DNA from 3 places in the Planococcus sp. RAB007_Raresut genome. Region 3 is predicted to be linked to each of the others. Evidence: riboswitches for the same ligand, from Rfam matches in the RefSeq annotation. Region 3 holds a riboswitch; each other region holds the start of a gene.

Region 1 (10,595 bases), on a different contig from region 3:
TTATCGAAGATGCCGAGGAATGGCGCGCCGATTGCTCCAAGATTCAAGATATTGAAGAATAAGGCCACAGCGAAAAGTAAAATCAGTACAAATACAATTTTACTGATGATTTTCGACAGGCTGTATTTCTGCTGTGACATCCCCGCTTTTTCATCGAGCTTAGTTTTGTCCAATAATTTGTAAACCGCTTTCTCCACCAACTTGGCTACAATATAACCGATAATAAGTACAAGAATCGCCAAGAGAATTTCAGGAAGCGCGTTCATGAAATTATTGAAATAACTTCTAGTGTCCATATGCCGACCTCCATTCAAAATTATTGTGTTCATAACTTCTATCCCCTAGCTCCACTTTTTCAAAACCTGACCTCTTGTTATATAGATGAAATAGCAAAAGGCCATGCCCATTCGGACACAGCCTTTCCATCTGTTTTTATAAACTTCTCAATGACACAGTGACTTTGAATAAATCGCCGTCCACTTCGATTTTCATCATGCCGCCGTGGAGATCGACAATCGACTGGGCAATAGCCAGTCCGAGACCGGAGCCCTCTGTCTGCCTAGCCACATCCCCCCGTTTGAAGCGCTCAAATAATTCATCTGTATTCTCACCCAACTCAAAGCGGGTGACATTTTTCATTATAAATTCCGCTTGGCCATTCGTTTCTTTTAAATTTGCGAAAACCCTGGTTCCAGGCAACGCGTATTTAATGGCATTCATTATCAAATTGTCCAACACCCGCCACCACTTTTGGCCGTCCGCCATAATGTAAACCGGCTGTTCCGGTGTTGAAATTCGAAAATCGAGCCCTGACGAAGAAATATCTTCCGCATGTTCGGCAAATGCCTGTGTCATCAGCTGCGTGAAATCGACACGCTGGCGGTGCAGCTCCATATTCCCACTGGCCATCTTGGAAACTTCGAACAGATCTTCAATCAATGTTTTTAACCGCTGAGATTTTCTGTCCAGAATATCGGCATACATCAATCGATCTTCAGCGGAAAGATCTGGTGTCTTCATCAAGTCCGTATAGGTAATGATGGAAGTCAAAGGTGTTCGGAGATCGTGGCTCACGTTCGTGATCAATTCCGTTTTCAGCCTTTCACTTTTCGCCTGCTCCGAGACGGACTCGCGCACGCCTTCTTTTAAGCGGTTCAACTGAATAGCATGCTGCGCTAAATGTGACTTGCCTTTAACAGGAATCTGTTCATTTAAACTTCCATTCGCAATTGCTTGTGTACTATCCATCAAAACATTTAAGTAACTGAACCGTTTCATCATGAACAGCAATACCGGCAGGCCGATGAAAAGAGTCGCCGGCACCCATACGATTATTACCGGCGGAAATATGAACAACAGCATTGTCCCTGCTCCCCAGAAGAATATTACGGTCAATAAAATCAACATTTGGACACCGATTGATTTCCTTAAAAATGCATATCGCGACATCTGCAGCGAACGCTGTAAATAACTGTTTCTAAAATCATCCACCAGCTTATCTGATTTATTGTAATAAGCGTAGAGCCAGATTCCTTGAAGAATGAGCAATCCCAGCACTACACCGTTAATCGCGAAATTCTTTACGGTATTCCAGATAAAAGAGGGCAGACCGCCGTATATGGTATATTCCATTATTCTTAGCGAGTTTGCCACTCCATAAGGCAAGGCAAAAAATAAGGTGATTCCGAAAAGACCAAGTTTCACTTCAAGCGGCCATGCCGACCATTTTCTGTATAGAGGTGTTTTCAAAAATGCATCTTGTTCAAATTTCAACTTTGTAAAAAGCAGCACAATGCCCGCAATCGCCAAAGCTCCCAAAAGATACAAAGTGTTCTTGATATATTCATGTCCTACGATATCAGCGCCCCGGTCGCTCGCAGCAAGAAGAGAACGATCAATCTGAACGATTCCTTTAAATTCGGCATCTGAGGCAGGAATCATCATATCAGTATTATTGTAATTGGAATAATACAGTTCTTCACCATTGAAATGAAGCGGCGCAGCGTTGGTATACTTCTTCTCATAAAACGGGCGGCTGCTCATCTCTCCTTTTTTGAAGTTTTCACCAGTCTCAATATTTGTTAAGTCGTAAACATAATAGGGAAACTGTGAATTGAAATTCCCTTCTTCGGTTAATACTCCATTGACGGCAACTTTAGCAGCCCGTTGTTTGTCTTCAAGGATCTTTTCCCTGATGGTGTCATCATCCGCAAAATTGTCGCGGATCGCCTTTATTTTGCCATCCCGTTCTTCTGTCAATATTTCCAGCAGGCTGTCATTTTCGCTTTCGCGCGCGGACTCTATATCTGGATTATATTGGTCCTGAATGCTTTGAATCTGCTCAGCCAATGTGCCGTATCTAGTCCGGTATTCCTCGATCTCTTCCATCGATACTGAGAACTCGGTTTCCGCTTGTGGCGGGTCCAACTCAGTAACAATCAGCCGGTTGACAAAGTGATTGTATTCTTCTTTAAAGTCAGTAGTCTCCAGATAAGATTTCCCGAAATATTTCGGGCCCAATTCCATTACGCTGAAAATACTGATCAATACGATTGATAAAGTTATCAGCCAAAGCCATTTCTTCATTTTAGATTTCCCCTTTGGACACCGTTCGAAGTGATGCCAGTAATTCTATCGCAGGACTATTAAAAACGGTTTCCACAAAGAAGGACAAACAATAAAGAAGTGTAAACAATGCTATCGTTACGGCAAAAATCGACCATAGGTCATTTTTCAATTTTGTAGCCAATGCCCCACACCACCTTCAAATATCTTGGATTCTTTGGATCAGCCTCAATTTTTTCGCGGATTTTCCGTATATGGACAGCGACAATATTTTCCGCATTATATGCAGGCTCATTCCATACTCTCTCGTAAATGTCGCGGATAGAGAAAACTCGTCCCGCATTCACCATCAACAGCTCAGTGATTTTGAATTCAATTGGAGTCAGTTTCACCGGATCTCCGTGAAGCAATACTTCTTTCGCATCAGAATCCAACACAAGACCATCGATTTCAATACGCTGTGATTTATCTTGGTAAGTCCCAAGACTCACGTAACGTCTCAGTTGTGACTTGACTCTTGCTACCAGTTCCATAGGATGGAAAGGTTTGGTTACATAATCGTCCGCACCCACTGATAAGCCATGTATCTTATCTGAATCCTCCGCTTTAGCGCTGAGCATAATGATTGGAATATTCCGCTGTTCCCGAATTTTGAATGTTGCTGATATCCCGTCCAGCGTCGGCATCATTATATCGAGAATGATGACATGCACTTCATTGGATTCCAGTAGCTCAATCGCCTTTTGACCATTTTCGGCCTTCAGCACTCGGTACCCTTCATTTTTTAAATAAATTTCAATGCCGTCACGGATATCCTGATCATCATCAGTCACTAATACAGTAAATTGACTCATACAATCTCCCTCTTTTCTCACTATATTTATGATAAAGGTAAAATCTTAAGTGGATACTAGGATAAAAGTGAAGAAATTCTTAAGAAAAGCGCAAGCGCCCGTTAAGCTCTGAAAGGCATAAGGCAGAACAGCAGAGTGGCGTCCTTTGCCACGGCAGCTGGGCTGACTTATGACCCGAAGAGCTGGGCAGCTGGAGTCTAGACAAAGAAAAACTTCTTTATAGCCTCATAAAATTAAAAAACGATAGCTTGTCATTCATTAAGAAAGCTCATATTTATCTTCAGCTTTTCTTTTCTTGCCCATCGTCAGCACTAAAATACCGCCAAGCAGTAAAACAACTCCAGTCCATGAAAGCCCGCTCAGGACTTCACCCACCACCAGCACACCGAGTATCGATGCAGTAAGCGGTTCTGCTAAAGATAAGGTGACGGCTGATGAAGAGGGTATGGTCTTCAAACCTCTTGAGAATAATATGTAAGCAAGGCTTGTAGTCGCAAACCCAAGATAGAATATAATCCCAGCATCTGCAGGAATCAGAATATAGGAAATATCAAAAAAGAATAAAGATGGTATCAGAAAAACAGCCGCAATAGAAAAAATAAGCGCCACTGCGGGCACAGCTTCCATCGATTCCAAAACGCTCTTACTGGCAATCGCATATAATGCAAATGCAAGTCCGGCACCCAGCGCCATTGCCACACCGAGCGTATTAACTTCTGTAGCGCTTTTATTGGCGAACAGTAAAATACAGCCGATGATCGACATCATCGTCGCCAAGGTCCATATCCGATCGGGTCGCCTCTTTAAAAATAGCCATTCGATCAGTCCCGCAAGCACCGGAGCACTGCCGATTGCCACAACTGTCCCGATTGCGATACCGGTCAACTGCACAGACGAAAAGAATAACGGCTGGAACAGCGCCATACTGGCTGCTGAAACAAGTACAGCGGGCCAAGAAACGCTGCGAACAATGAAACGTTTCGTTGTTAATGTAAAAAGAAGCAGGGAAAAACCGCCAATCATCAAACGGAATGCACCGATTGTCAACGGATGTGCCTCTCCTGAAATGAAATTTTGCGCTGTGCCCGTCGTGCCCCAAAGCATCGCAGCAAGCAGCACCATTATATACGGAGTCCCGTTCATATCCTGCACCTCGAATTTCCAGTTATATCAATTACCATACCATTATTTCAATCGTTTGAGATACTGCTCTTCAGCGATTATAATAAAAGAAAAAGAGGAGGCGATCGTATGTATATGACAGTCCCTGAAACTGCTGCTTATTTGTCCATGCCGCAAGAGCAGATTAACCGCTATATACTTGAAGGACGTATCAAAGCAGTCCACGATGGAGAACAATACATGGTCAACACCTCTCAATTCGAAACGCATTTTCAACAGCTGGAACTCGCCAAACAGCAGCTCGAAGAATGGAAAGCCACCCCTATTCCGGATGACGTGGATATTAAGGATGAGGATTAAGTAACGAAAAGCGACGGCGCCCGTTAAGCTCTGAAAGGCATAAGACGATTTGGCGAAGCGGCGTCTTTTCAGCCGCACAGCCAAAGTGGCTTATGACCCGAAGAGCTGGGCCGCCGGAGTCTGGACAAAGAAAACCCGAATCCCAAAACCTTAAGAACAAGAAAAAGCATCCCAAAGCGGGATGCTTTTTTCTTGTTCCAATTATTAACGAGCCGCCCTAATATGCTCTTCTTGTAAAAATTCACGGATGGAACCGCTCCACTTCTCGAACTCCACCAGAAATCCGTCATGTCCATAATCAGTTTCGATGATTTCCCAACGGGCCTCAGGCTGCTCTTTCAGCCAAGGAATCATTAATTCGGCGGGATAAAGCAAATCATATGTGTACGAAACGGAAAAAATCGGAACGCTTATTTTCCTTGTCCCCATGTCATGGCTGTTCATAGCTTTCAATAAAATCAGATAGCTATTGGCATCGAAGCGCTGCGCCAGTTTCCGTCCCTGATAATCCAAATAAGATTCTACTTCAAAATTCTTGCCATTGCTCGCGCGTCCGAAGCGATCGTTAAACAGTTTGCTGCTCCGGTAACTAATCATACCTGCAATTCTTGCCAAGTGGAATCCGTTGAAGTCAGAAGATCCATCGTAATTTCCACTTTGGTAATCAGGATCGTTTTGGATTGCCTGTATACCTATATGATTAAAAGCAAGTGCATAGCTGCTGAACGCTGGGGTGACAGCAAGCGGAACGATGGATTCGATAAAATCCGGATACAGCGCTCCCCATTCAAGGGCTTTCATGCCCCCGAGCGAACCACCAATCACTGACTTCAGTTTGGTGATGCCCAAAGTTTTTAACGCCCGATATTCGGCATGGACCAAATCTTTGATCGTCAGCAAAGGAAAATCCGACCGATACGGCTTGCCGGTTGCCGGGTTGAGTGACAATGGCCCCGTCGAACCATCGCAGCCCCCGAGTATATTAAATGTAATCACCTGGAACTTATCCGTATCCACAGCTTTTCCGGGACCCGCCAAGCCGCTCCACCATCCGGGTTTTTCTGAGCTCCCGACAGCATATTGATCCCCGGTCAGCGCATGGCAGATCAGGACGGTCGGAGCAGAAGGATCGCCGTTTCGTTCATACGCTAATTCCACTCCTTCCAGCACCTGACCCGATTCCAACGTTAAGTTCCCGATGGCTACTGTTCCCATTTTTTCTCCTCCTATACTTCCTGAACTGCTGCCGCTTTGATGGCTTGCTCCAAGTCAGCAATCAGATCTTCCGGATTTTCCAGTCCGACTGACAAACGGATCAGTTCTTCTGTGACGCCTGACTGCTTCAATCCCTCCGCGCTTAATTGCTGATGCGTTGTCGAAGCAGGGTGGATGATCAACGACTTGGCATCTCCGACATTCGCCACATGAGACCATAAGCCGACACCGTCGATTACTCGTCTACCCGCTTCCCTGCCACCTTTGATGCCGAAATTGACGATCGAACCGAATGTATCCTTCAAGTATTTTTTCGCTAAACCATGAGACGGGTGATCTTCAAAGCCGATGTAATTAACCCATTCAACCTGCGGATGGTTCTTCAGGTAGTCAGCGATAATTGCCGCATTGCTGCTGTGTTTTGGCAAACGCAAATGTAATGTTTCCAAGCCCTGCAAAAATGCATGGGCACTGTCGGGGCTAAGCGACGGTCCGAAATCACGTAATAACTGCACACGCAATTTTGTCGCGAAAGATGCGCCTTCCGCATCTATTCCGTAACGGATGCCGTGATAGCTGTCGTCAGGTTGTGTGTAATTCGGGAATCTTTCGTGGTTCCAATTGAACTTGCCGCCGTCAACCGCAATGCCGCCGATTGTTGTGCCGTGCCCGCCAATCCATTTTGTCGCTGAATGGATAACGACGTCTGCTCCAAACGCTATCGGATTGCTGCCGTAAGGAGAAGCGAATGTATTGTCGATCAATAAAGGGATATTATATTCATGCGCAATTTCCGCCACCTTCTCTATGTCGAAAACATTCAAACTCGGATTGCCGATCGTTTCACCGAAAAAAGCTTTCGTTTGATCTGTCACAGCAGAGCGGAAATTTTCCGGATCCGCGCCGTCGACGAATTTAACTTTGATGCCGTAGCGCGGCAGCGTATTCGCGAATAGATTGTAAGTGCCTCCGTAGAGATTGCTGTCAGCAACCACTTCATCACCAGCTTCCGCAATATTGAGGATTGAAAACGCGATAGCCGCCATTCCTGAAGACAAAGCGACTGCCGCTGTCCCGCCTTCCAGAAGCGCCACACGCTGCTCAAATACATCCACTGTCGGATTCATGATGCGCGAATAAATATTTCCCGCCTCTTTTAAACCAAACAGATTCTGCGCATGTTCTGTGTCACGGAATACATAGGAAGTCGTTTTATGGATGGGAACTGCCCGTGAACCCGTTACAGGATCTGGCTGCTGTCCACCGTGAAGTAAGTTTGTTTCTGCTTTGAAATTCGTCATTTTTCATTCCTCCAATAATTTTAGTAGATGGACCTTAAAGGAGATGAGGGAATAGAAAAAGGCCCCCTTCTAATTAGAAGAGGGCCGCTATACACGGAGTTTCCTCCTCTCATCTTCCAGACTGTCGTTCCAGTCTGTAGGAATTAGCACCTTTCCAAGCTGGGTTGCTTGGTGGTTGCCGGGCATCGCAGGGCCTATTCCCTCCGCCACTCTTGATAAGAGTATTCAGATTCAGTTTTCCATCTTGTTGAGAAGTATAAATAATGATACGATATTTTGTCAAGAAGACTGTCGGATAATTTTGAAACTTTCTCATCATTCATACGTTTAATATTATGAAAGGCAGGGGGCAATTTATGATTCTTTGGATTTTTTCCGCACTTATTTCAGGTTATTTAATCGGTTGCCTTCATGGCTCCCTTGTCGCCCAATTGTTGTCCGGCACTAATATCAAGTCAACAGGCGTCAAAAATTCGGGCGCCTCCAATGCGGCAATCGTCCTTGGCTGGAAATACGGCGCACTGGTCGCATTTCTTGATATCTTCAAGGGATTTGCCGCAGTGCTCGCAATGCAGCTGTTTTTGGGAAGCAGCAGTCTGCCTTCGGAAACAGTATGGGCGATTTTATTCTTTATCGCAGCCGGAGTCGTACTCGGCCATAACTTCCCCTTCTATATGAAGTTCAATGGCGGCAAAGGCACCGCGGCCGTCATCGGAGTAATGATCGCGCTGGACTGGCAGCTTGGTCTTCTTGGGCTCGCACTTCTTGTCATCATCGCACTTGCCACAGATTATCTGGTCATCGGCGTACTTGCATTATATGCCGTTTTTCTTCTGATCGCGTTCTGGCCGGCGGATGGCTTTTGGCCCTATGTCATCGCACTTTCTTTGATGGCGATGGCGTTTTTGAAGCATCTCGAAAATATCCGCCGCATAAAAGACGGCACCGAAAACAAGGTGTCAGCTGTATTGCGGAAGAAAGCTGCCGATCCCCAGTGAGGGCCGGCAGCTTTTTCAGATTTCCTCTATTCTTTTCATTCGTGGTAAAATAGAGCCAGTACATACTTCAGGAGGTCTCTATCCATGATTGAAACTTTGATCGAACGATTGATCCGCTATGCAAAAATCGATACACAATCCAATTTTGAAAACCATGAAACACCTTCCACTCCCGGCCAGTGGGACCTTCTGCATGAATTAGAAAAGGAAATGAAGGAAATTGGTCTGGAAGAAGTCCAAATGGACGATTACGGCTATCTTTTTGGCACACTTCCGGCAACTTCAGATAAAGAACTTCCAGTAGTCGGCTTTCTTGCCCATGTCGACACAGCTACTGACTTTACAGGCAAAAACGTCAATCCGCAGCGTATAGATGATTACGACGGAAAAGATATTCCATTGAGTGGTTCTGTTAGAATGACAGTCAAAGATTTTCCAGATCTGCAGAATTATATCGGCCATACACTGATTACCACGGATGGCACGACTCTTCTTGGCGCGGACAATAAAGCCGGGGTTGCTGAAATAATGACGGCGATGGAGTACCTCATCCAGCATCCAGAAATCGAACACGGCAAAATCCGTGTCGCCTTTACACCGGATGAAGAAATTGGACGCGGTCCCCATAAATTCGATGTTGAGCGCTTTGGCGCCGAATATGCCTATACAATGGATGGCGGCCCACTGGGTGAACTTCAATACGAAAGTTTTAATGCAGCTGCCGGGAAACTGACAGTCCAAGGGAAAAGCGTGCACCCTGGTTCAGCCAAGGATAAGATGGTCAATGCTTCAACAATCGCCATCAAATTCCAGAATGCCATGCCTGAAGATGAAGTTCCTGAAAAAACCGAAGGCTATGAAGGATTCATTCATCTGAACAGCTTTAAAGGTGACGTGGAACAAGCGGTTTTGAGTTATATCATCCGCGACTTCGACAAAGAAAAATTCGAAGCGAAAAAAGTGCATATGCAGCAGACAGCTGAGAAATTGCAGGAACAATATGGAGCTGACACACTGACACTGGAACTGGAAGACCAATATTACAATATGAGAGAAAAAATCGAGCCGGTCATGCAAATTGTGGATGCCGCTGAAAATGCGATGAAAACACTTGGTATTGAACCAAATATCGTACCTGTCCGCGGCGGCACCGATGGCTCCCAGCTTTCCTATATGGGAATGCCGACACCGAATATCTTTACTGGCGGAGAAAATTACCACGGGAAATACGAATTCATATCCGCTGAGAATATGGAAAAGGCAACTAAATTAATCGTCGAAATCATTAAAACACAAAAATAAAAAAGGAAAAGCGCCCTGAACTTTAGGGCGCTTTTCCTATATAATGCTTCTTCCGTTCTGTGCGAGCGCAAAATGAATGCCGTGCTGCAAGGTTTGGAAGCAATCGAATTTTGAAATACCAATTCCACTTTCAGAAATCACCATACTCATTTTCGGAGAAATTCCTACCAAGATTGTTTCTGTTCCAATGAGGCCGGCCGTTGCTCCAAGTTTCTCAATCAGCGCGGCAGCTTGCTGGGTAAAATTATTATTAAGTCCGGTCAGATCGAGAACCAGATATTTCGCTTTATAAGTCGGCAAGTTCTGCAGCGTCTTGATTAATAGTTCCTCAGCCCGTTCTTCATCATAAGTGCCCAGCAGCGGCACTACGACAATACCGTCCAATACTGGGATAATTGGCGAAGATAATTCTTTGACCAGTGTGGTCAGTTCCGCAGTCTTTTCTTCCACCAGGTTTTGCAGCTGTCTTATTTGCTGAGATTCTTTTGAACGCGCTAAGCGATGGATATTCTCTTAGATGGTTTCATCTGAAGGAAAGTAACGGATGACAGTTTCGCTGAAACCTTCCAATTGAAAATGATCTACTTCGTACCAGATATTTTCTCCAAAAAGCTTGGTGAAAATCCCTGCATAATGGGCAGGAAGAAATCTGCCGCCTGTCTTCTTCTGCTGAGCAATATTAATACTGTGCTCCCAGCTGTCTTTTAAATGGACTTCAACGGTTTTCTTTTCAACATCCAGTTTATGTGTTTCCGCAATCCCCCAGCCAGCTGAAGCATATGTATTGGTGATCAGTGCCGCCGCTTCTGCTATATTCACATTTTCCATCCGAGAAAAATACTCTGCGACTACTATCCCTTGGCGATAACCGGTAGTTT
Region 2 (10,595 bases), on a different contig from region 3:
GTGCCGTTCCGCGTCGCCACTTCGCCTTTGCCGAAATAAGCGGCCGCTTCCCAGACGGTCCAAGCCAAACCGGAATCTACCAGCGACACATCGATATATTGCCCTTCACCCGTTTTCAACAGGTGGATATAAGCCGCCAGTATGGACTGGATCGCCGTTTGGGCAGCGGCGATGTCGTTGATGGCGATGCCCACTTTAACGGGTTTCCCTTCTTTTTCTCCGGTCATATCGATGAATCCGCTGAGTCCCTGCGCCATGATATCGTAGCCGCCTTTTTGGCTGTATGGCCCCGTCTGTCCGTAACCTGAAATCGAACAATAAATGAGCGCGGGATTGATCTCTTTCAAGGATTCAAAATCGATGCCTAGTTTGGCCGCGACGCCCGGCCGGTAATTTTCGATCACCACATCTGCCGTGCGGATCAATTCCTGGAAAACCGCCAGGCCTTCCTGCGCCTTCAAATCCAGGCACATGCCCCGCTTGTTGCGGTTGACCATCATATACATATAACTTTCTTCATTGATATAAGGACCCATTTTGCGAGTGTCGTCACCCCCGCCCGTTTTTTCGACTTTAATGACGTCTGCACCCATATCACCGAGCACCATCGTGCAGTATGGACCTGCCAATACTTGCGACAAATCCACGACCCGCATGCCCTGTAATGCCTGCTTCATCCTCATCTCTCCTTATTCCCTGATCAATTCCATGGAAGACAATTCAGTGATTTTCGAAATGCCGGCTAGCGCCAATGAAACGCGTGTTTCTTCTATAAAATTGCCCAGCACCTGCTCAACGCCTGCCTGGCCGCCTGATGCAAGTCCGTAAATATATGGACGGCCCAGGAGGACGGCATCCGCGCCGAGCGCCAGTGCTTTGACAAGATCGGTTCCTCTTCGGATGCCGCTGTCGAGCAGGATCGGTATCCGGCCTCCTACCGCTTTTGCCACGAGCGGCAATGCATCGAGCGATGCCGCGACGCCGTCCAGCTGGCGACCCCCATGGTTCGACACGATGATTCCGTCAATGCCCGCTTCCACTGCGAGAATCGCATCGGTCGGATGCAAAATTCCTTTCAGCAGCACCGGCAAAGATGTCGCCTGTTTGATCTTTTCGATTTTCTTCCAGTCAAATGAAGGGTGATATACATTTTTCAAAATGCCCTGGATGATGCCGTCATCACTTGTATCAGACAATGACGCCATAAACGCCGGGTCGTTGACGTAATTCGCTTTTCCGACGCCTGCACGCAATGGCGAAAAACCGTTGCGCAGATCTTCTTCGCGCCAGCCGAGCATCACGGTGTCCACTGTCACGACAATTGCTTCGTATCCAGATTGTTCGGCACGTTGCAGCATGCTGAAAGAGACGGCTTCATCGTTTGACCAGTAAAGCTGGAACCAGCGCGGATTGTCTCCTGCCGCTTCCGCGATGTCTTCAAGTGAATAGCTGGAAACGGTGCTCGTGATGAACGGTACTTTGTATTTCGCTGCCGCCCGCACAGAAGCCAGATCCCCTTCTTCATGGGCAAGTTTCTGCATGCCGATCGGGGCGAGCAGAAAAGGATGATCATATGTATGACCGAATAATGCAATTGAGGTATCAATCGAGGAAACGTCTTTCAACACCCTCGGCAAAATCGCTCATTTGGAGAAAGCGGAACGATTTCGCCGCAGCGTTTCTTCCGCTCCGGCGCCTGAACGGATATGGCCGAATTTATGCGGCTCCAGTTTCTGCTTTGCGCTTGCTTCCCATTCCTCATGCGTCAAGGGAGAATCGTTTTGCGAGACGATGCTTTTCAGCAGCGAGTCTCCTTGTACTGTGCTGCTCATGGGTTTCCCTCCTTCATCAAGTGAAATTCGGCTGCCTTTTTTCCAGGAATGCCTGGATGCCTTCTTTATAATCATCAGATTCGAACGAATCCAATATCAGGTCGGCCATTTCTTCATTTTCCGACTGTGCGCCGTCAATGATCGCCTGGATCACTTTTTTATTGCCGTGCAGGGCTGTCGAAGAAACTGCTGCCAGCTCGTGTGCAAAATCTAGTGCCGCTGTATTGGCAGCGTCCCCTTCATGAAGCTGCTGGATGATGCCGAGTTCCACCGCTTCTTCCGCTTTGATCAATTTGCCGGTATACAATAATTCTTTGGTTTTCACCGGACCAATGACATTCATCAGGCGTTTCGTGCTGCGCAGGTTATAGATGATGCCTAGCCGCGCGGCTGTGATGCCGAATTTGCTGTCACTTGATGCAATGCGGAAATCACAGGACATTGCGAGTTCCAAACCGCCGCCGATCGCCAGTTTTCGAATCAGCGCAATGGTCGGTTTCGGAAAACGATAAAGCTGCTCGATAGCAGCCATTGCATGATCGTTGTAGTTTTTCGCTTTTGATTGGGACAAACGATTGTCCATGAATTCTTTGATATCCGCTCCGGCTGAGAATGCCCGGTCGTCGACGCCTTTCAAAATCAGCACGCGGACCGCTGGATCTTCAGCCGCTTCTGTCAGAAGAGACGGCAGCAGTTTGAACATATCGAGCGAAAACGCATTGCGCTGATCCGCCCGGTTGATAACGAGTGTTGCAATCGCTCCGTTTTTCTCCAGGTATAATTCCTTTTGCATAAAGATTGCTCTCTCCTTTTAATCTTTTTTCAAGCGTGCTGAGAAATAATTCCCGAAGCTCTGGATGCCTTGAACGAGGACAATCAGGATGAACACAGTCGCATACATGACATCGACCTCGTAGCGCAGATGCCCATAGCGGTAAGCCAGGTCACCCAATCCGCCGGCGCCGACAAGCCCGGCCATAGCCGTGGCACCGATCAGGCCAACCGTCGCAATCGTCAAACCAAGTACAATCGATGGTCGCGACTCGCGCAGCAACACGTTCCAGATAATATGATGTGTTTTAATGCCCATCGCTTCATAAGCTTCACGGACGCCGCTGTCCACTTCCAATAAAGAAGATTCCATCAGCCGTGCGATGTAAGGTGCTGTATAAATGACGAGCGGCACGATGACGCCTTGCACGCCAATTGTGGTGCCCACAACAATTTTTGTGAATGGCAGGATGAAAAACAATAGGATGATGAAAGGAATGGAACGGATGATATTGACCAATAAATTCAGGATCTGGTAAATCCATTTGTTTTCCCATGCCTGGCCTTTTCGCGTCAAGACGAGCAGGATGCCGAGCGGAATTCCAAGGATTGCGGAAATGACCAGTGAAATCAGGACCATCTGTGCCGTTTCCAAAACGGCTGTACCGATGACCGGCAGCCATTGGTTTATGAAGGTATCAAACCTTTCCATACTGCACCTCCCATTCTTCGATTGCGACTCCGTTGTCTTTCAGAAACGTCAATGCGCGTCCGACTTCTTCTTTCTCGCCTGCTAAGTGGACATCAAGATTTCCGATAACGCCGTTTTTGAGTTCCATGATATTAGCCGTCAGGATATTCGGCTTCACATTGAATTCTTTCGCCACAACCGCAAGCAGCGGCTCACCCGTTGAATCTCCACGGAACGTCAAGCGAAGCACGGAACCAGTCTGTTTCAGGTTGCTGACAAAATCATTTGAAAGTTTGCGCTGTGAAATGGTATTCAGGAAGCTTCTCGTCGTTTTATGCCGCGGCTTCGAAAACAAGTCGATTACCGGACCATCTTCCACAATATTTCCAGCTTCCATCACATAGACGTGGTCACAAATCTTTTGGATGACGTGCATTTCATGCGTAATCAATAAAATTGTGATGCCGAACTCTGCATTTATTTTCAACAACAGATCCAAAATCGATTCCGTTGTTTCGGGATCTAGCGCACTTGTCGCTTCATCGCTCAGCAGCACTTCCGGTTCCTGTGCCAGTGCACGGGCAATGGCGACGCGCTGTTTCTGGCCGCCTGATAATTGTGCAGGATAGGCGTTTTTCTTATCCGTCAATCCGACAATATCCAAATATTTTTCGACACGTTCCGGAATTTCTCGTCCTTCGACACCGATGAGTTTCAATGGAATGGCGATGTTTTCTTCGACTGTGGCCGTCCGCAGCAGATTAAATCCCTGGAAGATCATGCCGATCTTTTTGCGTTCATCCAGTAATTCATTTTTCGTAAGCTCGGTAAATTCGCGGCCGTTCAATTGCACTTTTCCGGCTGTCGGAGCTTCCAGCAAATTGACGCATCGGATCAACGTGCTTTTTCCCGCACCGCTGTAGCCGATGACGCCGTGGATCTCGCCTTTCTTCACCTGCAATGACACATCATTCACTGCCCGGATGACCCCTTTTTTTGACTTATACTCTTTTGAAATATTCTCAAGTTGTATCACGTTGCCTGCACTTCCTTCTAAAAAGGAAAAGCCAGTGGCCTAAAGACCACGTGGCTCCCCGAAATTTTTACCAGATTGCCAAAACTGAACCATCAAACTTTTCTTCGATAAATGCCTTCACTTTATCCGACTGGTACGCCGCATTCAGTTTCTCAAGCACCGCATCGTCTTTGTTTTCTTCTCTTACGACCAGGTAGTTAACGTATGGCGATTCACTGGATTCCAGTAAAATCGAATCTTCCAATGTATTCAATCCCGCTTCGATGGCCCAGTTCGTGTTGATCGCCGCTGCATCAAGTTCACTTAACTGTTTCGGAATCTGTGCCGCTTCCAGTTCAATAAATTCAAGCTCTTTCGGGTTGTCTTCAACATCAAAGATTGAAGCTGTTTCTTCTGTTCCTTCTTTCAACGTAATGACGCCTGCTTCTTCAAGGATGAATAAAGCACGTGCACCGTTTGTCGGATCATTCGGCAAACCGAAAGTTGCGCCTTGCGGCAAGTCTTCGATGGATGCATAGTCATTCGAATAGACACCCATCGGATTCAGGATCGTAGTCGCTCCTGGCACCAGATCTGTGCCATGGTCTTCATTGAACGCATCAAGAAACGGTTTGTGCTGGTAGCTGTTGACGTCTAGATCGCCTTCCGCAAGCGCCGTATTCGGCAACACGTAATCCGTAAATACTTTCAGCTCGATTTCCAGTCCATCTTCTGCAGCCACTTCAGCCACTACTTCCATGATCTGTTCATGCGGTCCGGAAGTTACACCGACGACCAGTTTCTCGCTGCTCAATTCCCCTGATTCTGCATTGCCGCTGCATCCTGCCAATAATCCTGCTGCCAATGTGAAGGCACCCAATAATCCTAATTTCTTCATTTTGTTATCCTCCAATAATATTATTTGGTTCGAAACATGAAAAAGCCTCTCTTTCCGTAAAGAAAGAGAGGCACAAATTTATCGTAAATTCATCCTCTCTTATCTTCCAGAACATCACTGTTCTGCTGGATTTAGCACCTTTCCATGCGATTAACATGGATGGTTGCCGAGCTTCATAGGGCCAGTCCCTCCGCTACTCTTGATAAGAGATTTAGTTGCTTATTCAATTGCCGAAACCTTATTGATTAATTTAGCGCATCAACTCACGAAAGTCAACGCTTTTCTGATATTTTTTAATTTCTTTGTATTTTGAGGTCATTACTATATGATAAATAAAAAAGAAATGGGGGAAATAAAATGAAACAATCAACGCGCATTCAATACGCCGCCGGAGCACTTGGAAAATCCGTCGCTGCCCGCCTATTGCCCGGCACGGATCTGCTGACAGGCATCGAAGAGTTATGCAGGGAAAACGGGATTGCCTATGCACAGATCGCCACTTGTTTCGGCAGTCTTCAAAGGAGCGGCTATTATTTTCTGGTTCCCGATTCTTCCGCCAAGCTGGGTGCCAGTTACGGGCTACTGCAGCAAAAAGAAGGACCGATCGAATTCCTGAATGGCACCGGTTTTATCTGCCAGCGGGAAGGTGAATTCGAAATCCATCTGCACGGCACCATCGCTGATCAGAATGGGAAAGTTTTTGGCGGCCATTTCGTCAAAGGCGAAAACCCGGTATATACAGTCGATTTATTGGTGACAGAAGTTTTGGGTATGGATTTAACCCGTGCGCTTGATGCCGAAAGCGGTGTGAATCAACTCTATCCGGTATCGCTTGGCGAAAAAGAGCCTAATCGTTTAACTAAATAAACCAGCTGTACGATCGCGGAAAAAGGCTGTCCTTATGTCATGTCAAATGACACTGGACAGCCTTTTTTTACTTTAATTCTTTAAAAAAACGGTTAATCTGCGGTTTACAGACATATGCACTTGAGAAGAAATATAATATAAAATATTTTCTCAATACCTTGCATTGAATAGTACCGAATGATATATTACTCGTTAACCACTACTGTTTATAAAATACTAGTGATGAAAGGAGGCATTTCCGGTGAATATTCAATTTAAAAAAGGCGTCTTGAATTTATGTGTGCTGGTTCTTTTGGATAAACAGGACCGCTACGGCTACGAGCTCGTGCAGAAAATTTCGAACCGCATCGCCATTTCGGAAGGCGCAGTCTATCCTTTGCTCCGCCGGCTCACCAAAGAAGGCTATTTCTCCACTTATCTGCAGGAATCGACGGAAGGTCCACCGCGCAAATATTATTCGCTCACCGAAGCCGGCAGAACGTATCTTCATGAACAGCTCGAAGAATGGAAAAGCTTTACGGACGGGGTCAATAAATTAATCGAAGAGGGTGTGCAAAATGACTGAACAACAATTTCTGCAACAACTTGAACAAGCTTTGGAACGGCTGCCTGCTGAAGAACGCAACGATATTCTGCAGGATATCCGAGAATACTTTGCAAACGGACGGGCTGACGGAAAATCCGACAGCGACATCGCTGTAGAACTGGGCTCTCCGGAAGCCATTGCAAAAGAACTTATCGACAGCTTTGATTTTAGCCAATCAATAGCTCCTTCTGAAAAAATCGATATTTCGAAAGATAAATTCGATAAAGTCGATATTCAGACCGATAACGCAGTTTTGCAGATTTTCCCTTCAGATGACGGAAAAATGCATGTCGATGTAGAAAACAAAACCTATCGCCAGCATCTTGCTGTAGATATCCTCGACCGTACTCTCATAATTACGTTAAAGGAAGAAGCACGAAAGTGGGGGTTCTTCACGATTACAGGCAGTTTCAAGTCACCGACCTTGATTGTTCAGCTTCCGCCTAAAATATACGAGAAGATTCAAATACTATCCGATCACGGCTCTGTCACCGGTGGACGTTTGGAAAGTACAGAACTTTTGGTTGAAACAGATAATGGCAGCATCAACCTGGAGCAAATAATCGCTGGAAAATTCACGGTGAAATCGGATAATGGCGCGATTAAGCTTAACGATGTCCAGGTAAAAAATCTCCGCGCTGAGACGGATAATGGACAGCTAACTTTGAAAGATATCAGCGCAGATAAAGTGGATGCCGTTTCTGACAATGGCGGAATAACGCTGAAGAATGTAAAAGGCGATGTTCACGCGCAGACGGATAACGGCCGCATCCATCTTTTAGCGGCTGATCTTGAACGCAGCATTAACCTGGAAACAGACAACGGTTCCATTCTGCTGGAAACAAAACGACAACCGGAGAATGCCACCATCAACGCTGATGTGGACTGGGGTTCGGTTTCTGTCTTCGGCTCGAAGAAAAGAAGAACCGTCTACGGAACCGGCCAGCATCCGATTGACTTACAATCCGACAACGGCAGCATCACAGTTAAATTGATTGATTGATTGATTGATTGATTGGTTGGTTGATTGGTTGGTTGGAAAAAGGCTTCGCGGATGCGAAGCCTTCTTTTTTAGAGATTGGAGTTTTTCGCGATGCGAAAAACATCCGTTTAGTTCAAGAACTTTGTGTATGGGAAAGTGGCGGGTTAAATCGAATATTCGGACGGCATAAAGTTATTTATTTTCACGGATTATTGACACTGCGCACATATTTTTCTGTCACCGCACATAAATCCTGTTCACCGCACATAAACCGCAGGACAAAGAAAATTCCATCCGATATAACGCCCCCTGCTTCACCAATTGACAATCCGGCACCTAAAAAAACCCCCGAACGCGTCGAAGACGCATTCGGGGGTTATCAAATTGTTTTATTTCCTATTCGATTAACGGGACATTGATGCACGCATGCGCGGCATGTTGGCGATTGTGCCGCCGTCCACACGAAGGTCGATGCCTGTGATGTAAGATGCAGCATCGCTCAACAGGAATTCCATAGCTGATGCGATTTCAGACGGCTCACCTTCGCGGCGAAGCGGCGTGTGGTCAAGCATGACTTTCATCTGCTGCTGTTGGGCAGCTTCCTGGCGGCCCATCGGCGTATTGATGGTACCCGGTGACAATGAGTTCAAGCGAGCGCCTTTTTCACCCCAAGCCCAAGCCTGATCTTCAACGACCAGGATAACGCCGAGTTTCGACATGCTGTAAGCTGCTCCTGAATCGCCTTGAGTGAATTGCTCCATTGTTTCCACTGCATTTTCAGCAAGCGGCTGTACTAATGCTTCCATAAACGGACCTTGGCGAGGCACCATATAAGCACTCATCGACGATACCATTACCGCAGACGTTTTTTCATTTGCCAATGGCAGGAATGCATCAAGGATCAATCCGGTTCCGACCAGGTTAACCGCTGTGATGCGTTTGGAATCGGCCATCGTTGGCGATAAACCGGCTGTATGGACAAGACCTCTTAATGTACCAAGTTCCGCCGCTTTTTCAGCCAGTTTCGCCACATCTTCTTTTGACGTGATATCAACCGTTTGGTAATGGACATCCGAGATGCCTTTAGCAGCAAGTTCTTCTTTCGTTTGGACAAGACGTTCCTCTGAAATATCCGCTAATAAAATCGTTCCTTTATTGCCGACCAGTTCAGCTGTTGCCTTACCCATTCCGCCAGAACCGCCTGTGATTACATAAACTTCATTTGCCATGTGTTATTCCTCCTAAAATTCATTATAATTAAGTTTACCCGTATTCAGGAAAATTTCACGAGACATTCTCTGCCGGAATGTCCATTAAGGAGTCACATATGCAAACAGCCAGGGAAATGATAATTGAATCTTTTTTAGAGTTGCTGGCAAAACGGCATTTTGACGAGATTTCTGTGAAAGATATCGTACAGAAAGCGGAAGTCTCCCGCTCCACATTCTATTTGCATTTCACAGACAAATATCAGCTGATGACCGATGTCCGTTCAAAGCTGAATAATCAATTCCTGGCATTCTATACAGAGTCGCTCCAGGAAACGCCGGTCACTTATGAAATTTGCCGCCATGTCTTTACCTACCGCTCGTTTTATCGCCAGGAATTTTCGGCTGCCAACGCCATCCAAAGTTTATCCAATCAGCTCGCCGCCCGTTTGCTGGAAATTTTCAACGATCCGGATTACGCCATTTTTGCAGGCTATGGCACCATCGGCTATTTAAGTGTTTGGGTTAAAGACGATTTCCTGGTCAGCCCCGGCGAAGCTGCGGAAAAGCTCATGAAAATCGGTTTAACTGATTGGACGGAAAACCTTTCAATGACACGGGATGAAATTCGATAGAAATTCTGAAATGAAAAATCGCCAGTCAAAACCATAAAAGGCTGTTCCAAAGTCGCTCATCCGACCTTTGAAACAGCCTTTCTATCCGAGATCCACTTCAGTAACCCCACTTATCTTCCGCCTTCAAGCTCAGAATAATCGATCTCCATCAGCTCATCAGATGCGATATTTTTAAAGGTACTTTTACCTCGTAATTTATAAAGGTGACGGGAAGAGTTTGAAACATAATATGTTTTTCCATCAGTGGGGTGAGTGACTTTCTTCAGAAATAACAGGTAGTCACCTGTTTTCATCGGTCTCATGCCTTTTTCAGCTGAGTACTCCTCAGTTTCAGAATTTTTCATTCCGATGACTTGATTGACTACGATTTCAGAATCCTCATCAAAACCATGGCCCGTATGATCTTGAATAACCTCATCAATTTCTACTTCATAGAAAGCCTGCCTGGTGCTCATCCCTTCTTCGTTAATTTCGCGGATATCATAATATAAAGGAATATGGGCACGGACAATCAAATCGGAATCAGCCTTTATTTCTTCCAGGGATTCAAAAGACTTGCCCAAGCCCCATATGCTGCCATCCGCTTCCGCTTTATCAAAATACTCATACCCCAGCACTCCCAGTGCAATCAATGAAATAATGATAAGTGAGGATGTAATCTTTCTTTTCATAGCTCCATCTCCAATGGTTGAATTTTCATCTATGAGGTCCGATGCCTTATTTGACAGAAAAAGTATAAAAGAAACGCAACTTATCTATGATAGTAAACTGACAAATTTTTCAAATCAATAGACAGAAATATTTCCCAACCTCTACTCAAACAAACAAGCTGTAAGTACCTATAAAAATTTCACATTTAATTCTTATAAGCTAAAAAAATATCAAAAACATCCGTAAAACGACTAGTCAATTTCCTTTTAGCAAAAAAACTGCTCCTGAACAGACAAAAATTTTCCCAACCCCGAATCGACAATTATAACTGGACATAAAAAAACTTTCCGGTTTCCCGGAAAGTTCCTCTTATTGATTATTTCTGCAGCCGTTCCACAAAATCATGGAGCCGCTCCAAGGTATCGATATTGTTATTGCAGGCACTGTTATCCTGGCAAA
Region 3 (10,595 bases):
AAGGGGCTGTTCCGTCGTTTCGGCGTCGATTACGAAGTCATGATGCTGATTTTGCGGATCAAACTGACAATGGACGAGCGGCGGGTGCCGACGGTGTTCAATGAAATGGGCAAGAAAAAAGAAGGCAATCAATTCCTGAAGTCATTGTGGATCTACGGCATCTACAGTCTACTGTTGCTGCCGTTCCTGTTTATCGGCGAGAATTACATTTTCCAGATGAGTATCATGTTCGGCATGATCTTGTTTATTCTGATGACTTCAATGATCGCCGATTTCACATCGGTCCTGCTGGATGTCCGCGATAAGAACGTGCTGCAGACGAAACCGGTCGATAAAAAGACGATTACGGTTGCCAAAACGATTCATATTCTGATTTATATGAGCTTTGTTACCGGCGCATTTGTAGCCTTGCCGTTGTTCGTGGGTTTATACCGGCACGGACCTCTATTCTCTTTGATTTTCCTGGGAGAAATCCTATTGGCGATGTTATTGGTTGTCGTGTTGACGTCGCTGCTTTACCTGTTCGTGCTTCGTTATTTCGACGGGGAGCGCTTGAAAGACATCATCAATTACGTCCAAATCCTGCTTTCCGTGGGTCTCATAGTCGGTTACCAGGTGCTCATCCACGCATTCGAATTCTCTGATCTCAATATCACTTATGCGTTCAGCTGGTGGCATTTCCTGATTCCGCCGATTTGGTACGGTGCGCCGTTTGAGATGGTCCTGAACGGCAATGCGTCCGGCTATATGATTGCGTTTACGGTACTTGCGATTCTTGTGCCGATTGTTGCGATTTTGATATACAGCCGATTGATGCCTTCATTTGAACGTAATCTCGAAAAAATGCTGAGCGATACGAAAAGCCGCAAGCCTGGCAGTCATTTACTCGACAAATTTTGGGCGAAGCTATTGTGCCGCAGCAAGGAAGAACGTGTTTTCTTCCGCTTTTCAGCGTTGATGATGAAAAAAGAAAGAGAGTTCAAGCTGAAAGCTTTTCCGAATCTTGCGATGTCTGTGATTTTCCCGTTTTTATTCATATTCAATGAATTGCGGATCCGCAGCTTAGCCGATATTTCGGAAGGCAATATGTTTTTGTTCATCTATTTCTGCAATATCATGATTCCAGGGACGATTTTCATGCTGAAATTCTCCGGCAGCTACAAAGGCGGCTGGATTTTCAGGGCAGCGCCGATTGAGCGTGAGTCAGCAGCTTTCAGCGCGGCCATCAAAGCGTTTCTCGCCAAACTGTATCTTCCAATATTTTTGGTGGTCGGCATTGCGTATATCTTCATCTTCTCGGCACGCATCCTGCCGGACCTTGGCGTGGTGCTGCTGAGTGCGATTCTGCACTCACTGATCACCTATCGAATAATGAAAGACGAAGACTTTCCGTACACCAGGTCATTCGAATTCGCACAAGATCCCGGCTCTGCCCGGATGATCTTGTTGACGTTCATCCTCGGCGCATTCCTCGGCGTCCATTTCATCGCGAGGTCGATCGACTACGGCATTTACGTCTATTTGGTACTGCTGATTGTGGCAGTGGTCGTCGGGTGGCGCAAAACGTTTCCGGAGAACTGGAAAGCGGAGGATGTGAAAGAAACTTCCAAAGCGGAAGTGGAGATGTAGGGAGACACCTCACTGGAGCGAGTGCTTCTGTGGGGTGTTTTTATGGAGAGTGAAAATTCGTTTCTGGTAATATTATACAATAAAATCTCTGTTAAATTGAAATGAAGAACTAGAAAGTATTTGTGACGAATTGGAAAGTATTCCAGTCATTTTGGAAAGTATTTGAGTCAAACTGGAAAGTATTTAAGGTGATTTGGAAAGTAAGTCCAAATATTGGAAAATGAATTGCTGATTTTTCATTCTTTGATACGGTAAATCCCGCTCTCAATATGTAATGGACAGTATTCGACTCATAACAGACAGTATATCCTTGAAAGTAGAAATATCATTTCTCAAGCTTTTATCTGGCATACTTCAAAAAAAAACATTGAATTCATCGGATGGTTTCGCCGCACAGCGGCAACCATCCACTGGAACATTCGCCCTGGCGAATGTTTTTCCAATCCATAAGAAAGTCCGGACGGCTGTCGCTGTCCGGACTTTTTTCATCGCTATGAAGCAATCTTATCACTCGTCAAAGCATGCGTATTTCCCTCGGTGTCTTCAAAGAACGCCATCCACGTTTCAGCGGGACCGTTTTTGACGACACAATGGGGAGGGCCGCTGAACTCGACACCGCGCGCTTGAAAGTCGGCGTAGCTGAGGTCAATATCTGTCACATCAAAATAGAGCACCGAACTGGCATGGGCGAATTGCTCCCTTTCCGGCAGGCTCAGCATCAGGCGCAAGCCGTCGCAGTCGAAGAACGCCATCGTATCTGTGTTGAACAGGAGGGACAGGCCCAGTTGTTCTTTATAAAAGTCGATCGCCCGTGCAATATCTTTCACAGGCACGCCGATTTGACTGATTTTCTGCACAGCGGTTGTAATCATTAATATTGTCCTCCTTTTAGAATTTCTCGATTTCGTTCATGATGTCTTTCATAATGTCGATGGAAGCTAGGGTCTTTCCGGGAATCTCCAGACTGTGCTCGGTGCCGGGCACCAATCGCAGCATCATCTGCGGATTCGTTTTTATTTGATTCCAGCGATCATCATCGTAACCCGGATCTTCATCGCCAATAAAACCGAGTGCCCGGTTCGGGAGAGTCTGCATCGCGTCAAAAACATCCGGCCGTTTGATGAGCGGCGTCAGCCAGATGGCGGCTGCGTCCCGGAACAGCGGACGCTGCAATTCGGAAGCCAGCGCGATGGTGCCGAAGGATTTGCCGATCAGGCAGAATTTTGCGTAGGAGGATTCAGCCATCACTCCTTCGATGATTTTTGCCACATCAAAGCGAACGGCTTCGCTCAATTCTTCCATACTGAAGTCATCGTAAAATTCATCGTTGTAACGGTAATTCACATTTAAAACATCGTAGCCTTTTTGCAGATAGATATCCGTCGCGTAATGGAACAGCGGTGCCTGGCTCGTATACCCGGCGCCCGGCAGCATTACAGCAAGGCGGTCCGAAGCTTCTTCCTGCCTAATCATCAGATAAGGGACTCCGTAACCTTTATAACCTTCAGCAGATCCTTTTACTAATTTCACCAGCAACTCCCCCTATTATTTCCAGTATAGCGAAATTTCGGAATTGTGAAACTGCAAATTGAAATAAAGGCATAAAAAAACGCCTCATTAATACTTATTATAAATTTACTATGCAACTCCATTTAGAGAAGGCAAACAGAGATATGAAGCAAAACAGCGAAGACTCCCAGGTGACTAAGCGAAGTGCTGAGATCCACTCGAGCAAAGTGGAACGAGCTCGAGTTAGCTCAGCGCGAGCCACCAGGAAAGCGGAGCTGTTTTGCGGAATATCGGTTCCTAGCTTTCTTTCTCAACAAGCGAACGCCTCATTGAAAGTGAAATACTTTCAATGAGGCGTCCAGTTTTAATTCGTCCGTGTGCGGTTGTGCTTCATCATCATCAATCGGTAGCGGACGGTGCAGCCGATGCAATAGCCCATCAGCGCAATGCCGGCTGCCGCCATGACCATGATGCTGAAGAAATAAGCGGCTGCCGTGATTCCAGCGGAGAAGAATACCAGCGATAACCCGAGGCAGACAGTCGCAATCCATTGATTGAACAATTGCTGGTCGCGGTCTTCCTGGATATATTCATTGGCCGGCTTCTTCAAAAGCGGTCTGGCGGCCATGATGACCGGATTCTTTTTCGTGATCAATGTATAGACACCCACTGCAAACGGCAGCAGGAGAATGGCTGGTGAAAAGATCAGTCCGGCGATAACGGACAATACGATAAAACTCTGATTTATTTGGACAAGCGGTTTTGGAATCGTCATAATGCAGCCCCTTTACTCTTTTGGATATTATACCAAGTAACTTAATAGGAATAAAGGGAATAGTACTGGCGCAACTTTCTACATCAATTGGGAGATGAAAACAGTGGCGATGCCGAAATAAATCAGCAGCGACAAAATATCGTTTATTGTCGTGATCAGCGGTCCCGATGCGATGGCGGGGTCGATGTTTAATTTGAATAAGATCAAAGGGATAATGGTGCCGGCCATGGTTCCGATAATCAGCGTCAGGAGCAGTGAACTGCCGACGACAAAGCCGAGCACGAGGCTGTCTTGCCAAAAATAAGCGATGCCCGTGATCAGCACGGCGCAAATCACGCCGATGATGATGCCGACCCATAATTCCCGGACAATCAATTTGATGCTTTGGCGGAAATTCGGTTTTTGCGATACGAGGCCGCGCACGACCACTGCCAGCGACTGTGTGCCGGTGTTGCCGGTCATGCCAGCAATCATTGGCATGAAGAAAGTCAGCGCGACAACCGTTTCAAGCGTCGCCTCGAACCGGCTGATGATGCCGCCTGACAGCAATCCGATAAACAGTAAAAGGACGAGCCACGGCAGGCGACGGTAAGCGGCGACGATCGGCTTGGTTTTGAAATCAATCGATTTACCGGAAGCGGATAGTTTCTCGATATCCTCATTGGCTTCCTGCATCACGACATCGATTACATCATCGACGGTCACAACACCGACGAGCCGGTTATCGTCTTCCACAATCGGCAGCGAGACGAAATCGTAGCGGCTGATGAGATTGGCGACTTCTTCCTGGTCCGTCAGCACATCCGCTTTTACAACCCGGCTGTACATGACATTTTTGATTTCTTCATCCAGCTCACCGAGAAGCAGGTCCTTATAGGATACAACCCCTTCAAGGCGTCTATCCTCATCGACCACGTACAGGTAGTTCAGAAATTCGGCGTAATGGACGAAATGCTTAATCTTGTCGATAGCTTCACGGATGGTGTAATGGCTCGGAATCCAGACGTAGCGGTCATTCATGATCCGGCCGGCGGTTTCCGGCGGATAATTCATCAGGTTTTGGACGATAGACGATTCGTCAGTGTTCATATTTGCCAATAATTCTTCGGCACGATGTGGCTCGATATCGGCAAGCAGCGACGCGAGATCATCATTATCCATCCGGTCGAGAACTTCCTTGGACTTTTCGATGCCCAATTTCTGAAGGATTTCCAGCTGTTCTTCGCTGTCGAGCTCATCCATCAATTCCGTCAATTGTTCCGTCGTTAAGTATAGTAGAAATTTAGTGCGGTGCTTGTCCGGTATGCGGAGGTAATGCTGCGCCATATCATAAGGCTGCAGCTCATCCATGACTTCCTGGAACTCCAGGATCCGCCCTTCTTTCAGCGACTGGACAATCGCCAGTGTAATTTCGTTATCGGTCATTAATAATGCCATCAGAATCTCTCCTTGAATCAACAGAACGCCTGCGTTCCGAAAAGCGGATGCGCGGCGTGTTCATTTGTTACACTATCCCCCAAAACGCCGGTGATGAAAAACTTTTTTTATGCAAAAAAATCCCGGCGAGCCGAAGCGATGCGCTTCTTCTCCGGGATTCTGTTTCGTTTAGTTGGACTGCTTTCAGCTCTGTACGCTTTCTTCCTGATAAACCGGGACCCATCCTTCAGTCGTAACGAAGATGCGCACAGCGACCACTTTACGGTCATCGGAAAGGGTGAAATAATGCGTAATGTTTTCCGGTACCGAAATCAAATCGCCAGGCGTCAAGTGGACTTCGAAAAAGCGCTCGTCTTTGCCCTGGATGATGAAAACGCCGTGGCCGCTGACGATATAGCGCACTTCGTCGTCAGTATGGATGTGTTTGCGCTGGAAGTTCTTCAATAATTCGTCCAGTTTCGGATTCGAGTCGGAAAGGGAAATGACGTCAGCCGCTTTGTAGCCGCGGCGCTCGGAGATGTCGTCGATTTCCGCTTTGAACGCTTGCAGGATCTGTTCTTTCTCGTCATCGCTCAAATCGAATTTTTCGCGGAGCGGTTCCGGCAATTTATTGATATCCCAGTGCTCATAAACGACTTCCTGCTGCTCCAAAAATGCTGCGACTTCGTTTTGCGCTTCGATCGTTTCGTCTGTACCTTGAATTTTGATGATTGCCATTATAAATCTTCCTCTCTGATTGGGTTTATTTTATGTGAAGTAATGCTAATTGGTATTGAAATAAAAACTCGCTGGCCTCCAATAATTTCTTCGCTTCAAAAGCATCTTTGCCCCACACGGTGATGCCGTGGTTGCGGATCAGGACTGCGCCTTTATCGGCAGTCAGGTGTTCTTCGAAATCTTCCGCCAGCCGCGGGATGTGGGCGTGATTGGCGATGATCGGAATGGATAAGACGGCATCTTCATCCCATAAGCCGAATGCTTTGATGAGTTCCTGGCCTTTGAAATCGATTTTGCCGTCGCGTCCATAATGTTCGGACAGGACATTATTGGCAACGGTATGGACATGGAGACTGCAGCCGGCACCGGTTTTATTGTAGATGGCGCTGTGCAGCAACGTTTCGGCGGAAGGCTTGAGGTGAGTGGCTTCGACCGGCTCGCCTGCCGCATCGACGAGAAGGAAATCCTCATCGGTCCGTTTGTATTTATCCTTGCCGCTTGCTGTGACCAGAAACTGGAGCGGCGTATCGCTTACTTTGATGGCGAGATTGCCGCTAGTGCCCATGAACCAGTCGCGTCCGGCCAGCACGTCCTTGACGTCCGCCAGCTCATTCCATTTTTCCTGTAACTCTGTCAACGTCTGTTCTGTCGTCATGACCGCACACCCAATTTCGCATCGATGATTTCTGTAACATCCCCGAAATTCTCAAAAGGCTCGTAAGGGATGTTCAGTTCTTCACATTTTTCAATGAGAAAATCGCGGGCGATGACCAAGTCGGCATATTTTGCCGCCTGCAGGTCGGTGATCGAATCGCCGATGACGATGCTTGTGCCGCCGTCCGCAAGTAATTTGCGAATGATTGACGGCTTACAGCAGCCGCAGCCTTGGCTCGCGCACTCGTCGTCGCAGCCGTGCGGGAAATCGATGCGGATCGTGTCGCCCGAGAAATCCGCTTCGTTGCAATAAATGCCTTCGAATGGTCCAAACGGTTCGAGCAGCGGGTAGACGAAAAAGTCGATGCCGCCGCTGACGATATAAAGCGGGATGTTGTGCTCTCTTGTATAAGCGACGAAATCCGCAAAGCCTTCGCGGATCTCCGCCTGCTCGAGCACGTAAGCGATGACTTCGTCCTTTTTGGACGATGGCAATAAAGAAAACATCTTTTTGACACCTTCACGTATCGAGATGGTTTGAGCGAGAATCTCGTCTTTGATCGGTTCCCAGCCCGGTGGATTGAAATGCTTCATGATGGCGATTAAATTATCGTTGGTTGTGATTGTGCCATCAAAATCACAAAAGATGATTGGCTGTTTCATAATTACCCCCATAATTCCAAAGCTGTTTTTAATTCTGGCTGCTGTTCACTGGCGTTTTCCAAGCTTTGCTGTTGCAGGACGGCATCGACCGCCTGGCGGAATGCTTTCCCGCCGCCTGCTGCGCCGTCCGGATGTCCATGGACCCCGCCGCCTGCATTGATGATGCTGTCGATTCCGAAATCGTTGATGAGCAGCGGCACGAGTCCCGGATGAATGCCTGCGGAAGGAACCGGGAACGTTGGCTTTAACAGGCTGTCATTTGTTAACTGTTCGCCGAGCGCCAGTGCCGCTGTCTTCTCCATAGCAACACTGCCGTAAGGAGAGGGAAACAGTGAAAAGTCAGCGCCGGCGTAGCGCGTCAATTTGCCGAGCGCGAGCGGTGCCGCGACGCCGTAGAACGGAGAAGAAGTGAACGCACCGCTGAATGCCGGATGCGCCATGAGCGGCAGAGCGATGTCATCGTCTTCCGCCAATTCCTGCAGCACATCAAGTCCGTAGGCATGAACATTGAACAGCAATGCATCGGCACCGAGTTCACGGGCTTTTCGTGCCTTGTCGCGTAATTGTGATGTGCGGCCCGAGAGGTTCACCGCGTAAAGTGTACGGTGGCCGGTTTCGGCATAAACTTCGTGCAGAACTTGTTTTGCAGCGGTGATGCGCTGTTCAAAAGGAGTCAGCTGATTGTCGAACAGGATTTCGTCGTCTTTGACCAGATCGACGCCGCCGAGCGCCTGCTGTCTGAGCTGCGCCGTTAAATAATTGATGTCTCGGCCAATCACGCCTTTGAAGATGCTCATGACGAGCGGGCGGCCGTGGACGTCGAGCAACCCGCGGATGCCGTCGATACCGAAGCGCGGTCCCGGAAATTGTTTCAATAGACCTTCTTCAAACTCGAGGTCCAATAATCTCACTTCACCGTCGAGCGACAATTTGCCGAACACGGTGGTCAGGATAGCCGGCAGATCCGCCGAGAAATTCGCGCTTGGGTAGGAAACTTTGATATGCGCTTTGATTGCATCGGGCTTGAGGGGGTGAGGGCTTTGTGGAAATTCCTCCACCGACACCACATGGCCTTTATGCTTTTTCAATTGCTCCTGCTCGAGGAGCGGCAAGTCGGTCCACGACCCGATTGTGAGTCCGAGCGCGATGCCTTCCGCTTTCTTCTCAAATGACCCCGCTTTGCCGTATACCTGGTAGCTCGCTGTCAGTCTGCTCATATGTGACACTCCTTAAGTTCTTTTCCTGAAAAATAAAAAACCTCTTCAAATAAGAAGAGGTTAAGGGCGTTAACGACTTCTTATTTCTCAGCCAAACGTTCTGGCTGCAAGAATTAGCACCGTGTCCATCGCTGGACCGGTTGCCGGGCTTCGTAGGGCTTGTCCCTCCACCTGCTCTAAATAAGAATTGGATATTCGGTTGGTTGTTGCAATAAAGTAATTCTGATTATTCCATGTGCGAAGAATTCTGTCAACAGGGAATTGTGAGAAAGTTTTTGGGGAGAGATGCCTGTGGTAAAACTGCATAGATGGAAGTGAGCGGCTCGACGCTCACGGACCCAGCAGTTTGCGCAGCAAACTGTAGGCGATTAGAGGTTTGGATTGGGTTTTGGAGGCGGAAAGGGCTCCGGACAGTATTTTCGTTTTGCGGATAGTATTTTGAGAATGCAGACCGTAAAGCCTTAATTTGGAAATAAAGATCGGGAAATAAGTTTGGACAGTAACAAGTCGATAATGGACAGTATTCGCTTCCTAATGGACAGTATTTAGACGATAATGGACAGTATTTCAGTTGTAATGGACAGTAAATCCTAAATTTGGAAATTCAACTTGTTTGGAAATGAAAAATCAGCAGTCCAGCGAGGCAAATTTCACCCGAAATAGCTGATTCGGCTCAAATCCACCGGCATAAAACAGCGACACCTTCAATCGACGACCATTTTCACCAAAAAACAGACGAAATCACTGCCGAAATTTGCTGTCACTTCAACAAGCCAGATCAAAACCGCCTCCAAAACCAAAGATCAGAAATGGAAAAGCCTTCGCCGCCAGCGAAGGCTCCTTTCAAACCCACAAACCCAGGAAGTTTCCGCCGAGCGGAAAACTTCCGCTAAAAGGGACTTAGTTTTTATTTGAAGTAAAGGGGGAGGTGCAAAAGCAGTCCGTCCACATAGCAGTTCTTTCATAAGAGCATGCAAAACGGAACGAGCAGCCATTTTGCAAATTGAAAAATAATTCAAAACTTCCTGTTGACAGTCTATTCTGAACCGTGATAGGATTCATCTCATAACAAAAACCGCATATAAAACTTAGTACTCTTATCAAGAGCAGGCAGAGGGAAATTGGCCCTATGACGCCCAGCAACCGACCGTAATACCTTCGTGAGAAGGGGCGCTTTATGCGCCGGGATGAACATCCCGCAAGGCACGGTGCTAATTCCACCAGATATTTACTTTCTGGAAGATAAGAGGCATGGAACCTCTTAATTCTGCGCCTCTTTCTTTCGGGAAAGAGGCGCTTTTATATTGTAATTTAGGAGGAAGATGACCATGACAACTACAGCAGTATCAACATATCACGCATTGACGGAAGCAGAAGCCATCGCTTTGGCGGCGGGACTTTTTCCGGCAGGAACAGATCTGGAATGCCGGGAAATCGGCGATGGCAATTTGAATTACGTGTACCGGGTAAGCGACCGGGCAAGCGGCAAAGGCGTCATCATCAAGCAGGCGCTGCCTTATGCCAAAGTGGTTGGCGAAAGCTGGCCGCTGACATTAAAGCGTGCGGCGATCGAAGCTGCGGCGTTACGCAAGCACGGTGAATATGCGACTGGCCTCGTGCCGGAAGTGTACGGCACCGATGAAGAATTGGCGTATACGATCATGGAGGATCTTTCCCATTTGACGATCGCCCGTGAAGGTTTAATCCAAGGGAAAAACTATCCGAAACTATCAACCGATATCGGTGAATATCTGGCACAGACTTTATTCCATACTTCCGATTTCGCGTTGCATCCGTTTGAAAAGAAAAAGTTGGTTGCCGAATTTTCCAACCCGGAACTTTGCAAAATCACGGAAGACTTGATTTTCACGGATCCGTTTTTCGATTATGAGACAAATGATTTCGAACCGGAACTGCGGCAGACGGTGGAAGCCATCTGGCAAAATGACCGTTTGAAGCTCGAAGCGGCAAAATTGAAACGCAGCTTTTTGACG

Evidence for each region. A riboswitch is a leader RNA that binds a small molecule or an ion and turns the genes downstream of it on or off. The one in region 3 is predicted to bind S-adenosylmethionine.
Region 1: it holds a riboswitch for S-adenosylmethionine, as region 3 does, so the genes downstream of both, AC2Q9J_RS10325 (O-acetylhomoserine aminocarboxypropyltransferase/cysteine synthase family protein) here and mtnW (2,3-diketo-5-methylthiopentyl-1-phosphate enolase) in region 3, are expected to answer to the same signal.
Region 2: it holds a riboswitch for S-adenosylmethionine, as region 3 does, so the genes downstream of both, AC2Q9J_RS13455 (MetQ/NlpA family ABC transporter substrate-binding protein) here and mtnW (2,3-diketo-5-methylthiopentyl-1-phosphate enolase) in region 3, are expected to answer to the same signal.

The regions. Positions count from the first base shown of each region.
Region 1 is NZ_JBXYIF010000004.1:318,668-329,262, forward strand. It holds gene AC2Q9J_RS10295 (mechanosensitive ion channel) at 1-296, opposite strand, end outside; gene AC2Q9J_RS10300 (HAMP domain-containing sensor histidine kinase) at 433-2,586, opposite strand; gene AC2Q9J_RS10305 (response regulator transcription factor) at 2,727-3,419, opposite strand; gene AC2Q9J_RS10310 (EamA family transporter) at 3,678-4,562, opposite strand; gene AC2Q9J_RS10315 (helix-turn-helix domain-containing protein) at 4,671-4,901, shown strand; gene metX (homoserine O-acetyltransferase MetX) at 5,106-6,116, opposite strand; gene AC2Q9J_RS10325 (O-acetylhomoserine aminocarboxypropyltransferase/cysteine synthase family protein) at 6,128-7,417, opposite strand; SAM riboswitch class I at 7,524-7,639, opposite strand; gene AC2Q9J_RS10330 (glycerol-3-phosphate acyltransferase) at 7,774-8,415, shown strand; gene pepT (peptidase T) at 8,500-9,717, shown strand; partial or broken gene AC2Q9J_RS10340 (STAS domain-containing protein) at 9,754-10,595, opposite strand, start outside.
Region 2 is NZ_JBXYIF010000006.1:131,779-142,373, forward strand. It holds gene AC2Q9J_RS13430 (CaiB/BaiF CoA transferase family protein) at 1-677, opposite strand, end outside; partial or broken gene AC2Q9J_RS13435 (alpha-hydroxy acid oxidase) at 690-1,832, opposite strand; gene AC2Q9J_RS13440 (enoyl-CoA hydratase/isomerase family protein) at 1,849-2,625, opposite strand; gene AC2Q9J_RS13445 (methionine ABC transporter permease) at 2,644-3,315, opposite strand; gene AC2Q9J_RS13450 (methionine ABC transporter ATP-binding protein) at 3,302-4,330, opposite strand; gene AC2Q9J_RS13455 (MetQ/NlpA family ABC transporter substrate-binding protein) at 4,398-5,207, opposite strand; SAM riboswitch class I at 5,304-5,416, opposite strand; gene AC2Q9J_RS13460 (PPC domain-containing DNA-binding protein) at 5,565-6,074, shown strand; gene AC2Q9J_RS13465 (PadR family transcriptional regulator) at 6,316-6,639, shown strand; gene AC2Q9J_RS13470 (DUF4097 family beta strand repeat-containing protein) at 6,632-7,663, shown strand; gene AC2Q9J_RS13475 (hypothetical protein) at 7,672-8,061, shown strand; gene AC2Q9J_RS13480 (SDR family oxidoreductase) at 8,047-8,871, opposite strand; gene AC2Q9J_RS13485 (TetR/AcrR family transcriptional regulator) at 8,970-9,485, shown strand; gene AC2Q9J_RS13490 (hypothetical protein) at 9,596-10,156, opposite strand; gene AC2Q9J_RS13495 (FusB/FusC family EF-G-binding protein) at 10,513-10,595, opposite strand, start outside.
Region 3 is NZ_JBXYIF010000002.1:81,781-92,375, forward strand. It holds gene AC2Q9J_RS04250 (hypothetical protein) at 1-1,629, shown strand, start outside; gene AC2Q9J_RS04255 (VOC family protein) at 2,121-2,501, opposite strand; gene AC2Q9J_RS04260 (alpha/beta hydrolase) at 2,518-3,159, opposite strand; gene AC2Q9J_RS04265 (DUF4395 domain-containing protein) at 3,503-3,913, opposite strand; gene mgtE (magnesium transporter) at 3,992-5,350, opposite strand; gene AC2Q9J_RS04275 (1,2-dihydroxy-3-keto-5-methylthiopentene dioxygenase) at 5,534-6,067, opposite strand; gene AC2Q9J_RS04280 (methylthioribulose 1-phosphate dehydratase) at 6,093-6,722, opposite strand; gene AC2Q9J_RS04285 (2-hydroxy-3-keto-5-methylthiopentenyl-1-phosphate phosphatase) at 6,719-7,384, opposite strand; gene mtnW (2,3-diketo-5-methylthiopentyl-1-phosphate enolase) at 7,387-8,601, opposite strand; SAM riboswitch class I at 8,679-8,788, opposite strand; SAM riboswitch class I at 9,696-9,850, shown strand; gene mtnK (S-methyl-5-thioribose kinase) at 9,930-10,595, shown strand, end outside.